One region of the Mesorhizobium sp. LNJC405B00 genome, then DNA from elsewhere that is predicted to be linked to it. Evidence: riboswitches for the same ligand, from Rfam matches in the RefSeq annotation. Region 1 holds a riboswitch; the other holds the start of a gene.
The links. Region 1 has a riboswitch for cobalamin ahead of X756_RS140870 (DUF1636 family protein). Riboswitches for the same ligand answer to the same signal wherever they lie in the genome.
Positions count from the first base shown of each region.

Region 1 (2,201 bases):
TGAAAGCGGCGACGAAATGTATCTGGGCCTCGCCAAATGGGGCCGCGAGCACGCCGCCTATATCGAAGAGATCTACCGCGCGGTCGCCGAGCGCGGCCCGATTGCCGCTTCGGCACTGGAGGGCCAGAAAGGTTCGGGCGGCTGGTGGGGCTGGAGCCACGCCAAGCACGCCTTCGAATGGCTCTTCTGGGCCGGACGCATCACCACGGCGCACCGCCGTGGCTTCGAGCGTTTCTACGACCTGCCCGAGCGCGTGCTGCCGCAGGCGATCCTCGACCTGCCGGTGCCGGCGGCCGAGGACGCGCACCGCGAATTGCTGCGCATTTCCGCCCGCGCCCACGGCATCGCGACGTCGGGTGACCTGCGCGACTATTTCCGCCTGTCGCCGGCCGATATGAAGGGCCGGCTGGAGGAACTGGTCGAGTTGGGCGAACTGCTGCCGGTGCGCGTCGAAGGCTGGGACAAGCCGGCTTACCTCTATAAGGACGCCCGTCTGCCGCGAAAGATCGAGGCCCGCGCGCTACTGGCGCCCTTCGATCCGGTGGTCTTCGAGCGCTCGCGCACCGAGCGCCTGTTCGATTTCCACTACCGCATCGAGATCTACACGCCGGCCGAAAAGCGCCAATATGGCTACTACGTGCTGCCCTTCCTGCTCGGCGACCGGATCGTCGCCCGCGTCGATCTCAAGGCCGACCGGCCTGCGAGTGTCTTACGCGTCCACGCCGCCTACGCCGAAGCAGGCGCACCGCCGGAAACTGCCGCAGAGCTGTTCGAGGAATTGAAGCAGATGCAGGGCTGGCTTGGCCTTGAGCGCATCGAAGTGGCGCCGGCCGGCAATCTGGGGAAACCCCTGGTCGACATCGCCATGTCGTAGCAGTGCGTTGACACAACTCCCCGCAACAGCCTAAATCCGCTCCAGACGGTCCCCTGCCCGCAACGGCAAGGGCCAAGAGGGAATGCGGTGCGGGACGAAAATCCCAAATCCGCGGCTGTCCCCGCAACTGTAAGCGAAGAGCCAAGGCCGAAAGCCACTGGGTAACACCGGGAAGGCGGCTAACCAAGGCGATGACCCGCGAGCCAGGAGACCTGCCGTCTGAGACAAAGTATCCGATCGCCTGGCGGGTTTCCGGGCAAGGAGCACGGTTTTTGGACCAGAACAGCAGTTTTTCGGCTGGCACAGCGGATGTTTCGTCTGCCAATAGCGACGCGTTGGCTGGCGTGACCGTCATCGTCTGCGCCTCATGCCGCGATGAAACCGGCTCAGACGCTCACCCCCGCGCCGGCGAACTGCTGGCCGACGACACGCGCCTCGCCGCAGCCGATGACAACATCCGCGTCCGCACCGCCGAATGTCTCGGCAATTGCAAGCGCCGCCTCAGCGCCGCGATCCTGCGTGATGGCTGCTGGAGCTATGTCTTCGGCGATCTGGCCGCAACCAGCGGCGCCGATCTCGTCACCGGCGCAAAGCTCTTCGCGACTTCGACCGACGGTCTCATCCCGTGGCGCGGCCGGCCCGATAGCCTCAAGCGCGGCCTCGTTGCCCGCATCCCACCCCTCGATATGCTGAAGGACTGACGATGAACGTTTCAAACCCGACCGGCAATCTCTCCCGTGTTCCCTGCACCGTCGTCACCGGCTTTCTCGGCGCCGGCAAGACGACGCTGGTCCGCCATCTCCTGGAAAACGCCGGGGGCAAGCGCATTGCCATCATCGTCAACGAGTTCGGCGACATCGGCATCGACGGCGAGATTCTCAAAGGGTGCGGCATCGACACTTGCCCCGAGGAAAACATCGTCGAACTGGCCAATGGCTGCATCTGCTGTACAGTCGCCGACGATTTCGTGCCCGCCCTCGACAAAATCCTCGCACTGACGCCGAGGGTCGACCACATCCTGATCGAGACCTCGGGCCTCGCTCTGCCCAAGCCGCTGGTCCAGGCGTTCCAGTGGCCGAGCGTGAAGAGCCGGGTGACGGTCGACGGTGTCATCGCCGTGGTAGACGGCCCGGCGCTGGCCGAGGGACGCGTCGCCAACGACATGGACGCGCTTCAGGCGCAGCGTGTCCAGGACGAGACGCTCGACCATGACGACCCCGTCGAAGAAGTCTTCGAAGACCAGATCGCCTGCGCCGATTTGATCATCCTGTCGAAGAGCGATTTGATGGATTCAGCCGGTTCGGCCCGCGCCAACACCATCATCAAT
Region 1 covers NZ_AYWC01000017.1:48,072-50,272, forward strand. Annotated here, with positions in the region: gene X756_RS140875 (winged helix-turn-helix domain-containing protein) at 1-874, shown strand, start outside; cobalamin riboswitch at 904-1,109, shown strand; gene X756_RS140870 (DUF1636 family protein) at 1,147-1,575, shown strand; gene cobW (cobalamin biosynthesis protein CobW) at 1,578-2,201, shown strand, end outside.

Region 2 (2,201 bases), on a different contig from region 1:
CAGGTCTGGTTGTCGGAGCGGAAGGTGAAGGTCTTGACGTCGGGCGCCTCGTCGCTGACGCCGATCACTTCCAGCACCTGCAGCCTATCGTTCCACGGCGCCATCTGGTCGAGATGGCGATAGAGCCCAAGATCCGTCATCGCATTCATCCTCTGGTCCCTCTTCGCCTGCTCCAGCTCACGCGACGCTGCGCAGCGCCGGCCGGCCGCCTTCGGCAAGGCGCGGGCCGATAAAGGCCGCGTACCATTCGACGAACTGGATCACGCCGCCCTCGTGCAGCTCCGAATAGGGGCCGGGCTCATAGGCCGGAGACAGGATGCCAAAGGCGTTTTCCTCGACGATTCGGCGGTCCTGGTCGTTGGTCTCGGTCCAGACATGGGTGAGCTCCTCAAGGTTGTAGTCGACCCCCTCGACCGCCTCCTTGTGCACCAGCCACTTGGTCGTCACCGCGGTTTGCGTAGCGCTGATCGGCAGCACCCGGAAGGTGACCGCATGGTCGATCAGTATGTGGTTCCAGGTCGTCGGATAGTGGTAGTGCATCAAGGTGCCGATGCGGTCGGCGGCAACAGTGTCGGACAGGTTCTTCGTCACCGCGCGCTTTCCGGACATCGTGTAGCTGACGGCATCGCGCAGCAGCGGCGCGCGGGTGGCGCGGTATTGCCCGGCCGGATCGATGCGGAACTTGCTCGGCAGGCCCGCCGCCTCGCATTTCGCCCAGTGCGCAAGCATCTCCGGATCGCTGTCGGCGCCCTGCACGCCGGTCACCGTCGGCGCTTCGGGGAATGTCTTGCACAGCTCCGGATGATTGCCGGCGCAGTGATAGCATTCGCGGTTGTTTTCCCAGACCAGCTTCCAGTTGCCCTTCTCGATGATGGTGCTCTCGAAGGCGACCTTGGCTTCATTCAGCCGGTGCGGCTTGAGGTAGGGCTCTATCATGGCGCGCATCGGGGCAAAGTCGGCAGGTTCTTTTGCCAGGCAGATGAAGATGTAGCCGCCGACGCTCTCGCAGGCGACGGGCTTCAGGCCGAACTGGCTCTTGTCGAAACCGTCGGCCATCTGGCGGGCAAACAGCAGCCGGCCGTCAAGCTCGTAGGTCCACTGGTGATAGGGGCAGACAAGCTTTGCCGCCATGCCCTTCTCAGTGTTGCAGACACGGCTGCCGCGATGGCGGCAGGAATTGTGAAAGGCGTTGATGTTGCCCTTCTGGTCGCGGACCAGCACCACCGGATAATCGCCGATCTGCACGGTGATATAGCTGCCGGGCTTCGGCAGTTCGCAATCATGGCCGATGAACAGCCAGTCGCGATACCAGATAAGCTCCATGTCGAGCTTGAAATAGTCCGGGTCGGTGTAGAAGGGCTGTTCCAGCGAAAAGCCTTGCTTGCGGCCGTTCAGGAGCCTCAGCATGTCGTTGCGCGTATCCATAGTTCTGTCCTCGTGGTTTAAGGACTGAACTTGGTGGTGATGGAGGAAGGATCGGACGCAGGCCGGCGCGGCGCCGGACATGCACTATCCACCTCTTGACCGCCCACCGCGATCAGTCGAGTCTATGCATCTCGGGCTGGTTTCCGGGCTCTGGAGTTGTCCTTGCGGACCATCGCGACACCTTCCCAGGCTGCTGCCCAGTGGTCTCCCGTTGCGACTTCAACTCCACCACCGTTGCGGGGGCAGCGCCGGATTCTGACCGGCTTCCCAATTCTCCGCTGCGTCGTCACGAAGCGGCACCTGAGATGCGATCATCTAATCACGGCAGCGATCGCGACGTCGGCATGAAAGCGACATCATATCCATGCGGCGCGACACGCGCGGCATACGCCCCGCCGACCACCGAAGGGCTGAGATCCTGTCTTGCGGCGCTATCATCGCCGTTTCGAATCGCTGCGGATCCAGTTCCGATCGGGGGCAAAAAGGGCTCAACGGTATCGAAAAGTTACTATTAGCGATCTCTAATCGAACCGAACGGTTCGTTTCTGTTGACAATGCGTGCAGGATGGTGTGAACGACGGCCCGGAAACCGACACCGGAGCGAACCACTCGGTTCGACATAAGCAACTGAAAACAATGCGATAAATGACCATAGAGGAACTTCCTGGCACAATTTCAAGGTGCAGGACCGTGGTCCACACGGAACAACTTCGTGATTGGAAACCAGCCTATGGCTTTCCCACATCGGGGCTGTCCGAACGACGCGAATTCCTCCC
Region 2 covers NZ_AYWC01000005.1:179,285-181,485, forward strand. Annotated here, with positions in the region: gene X756_RS153210 (hybrid-cluster NAD(P)-dependent oxidoreductase) at 1-140, opposite strand, end outside; gene X756_RS153205 (aromatic ring-hydroxylating dioxygenase subunit alpha) at 178-1,425, opposite strand; cobalamin riboswitch at 1,542-1,744, opposite strand.
Region 2: another riboswitch for cobalamin. It lies ahead of X756_RS153205 (aromatic ring-hydroxylating dioxygenase subunit alpha); the one in region 1 lies ahead of X756_RS140870 (DUF1636 family protein).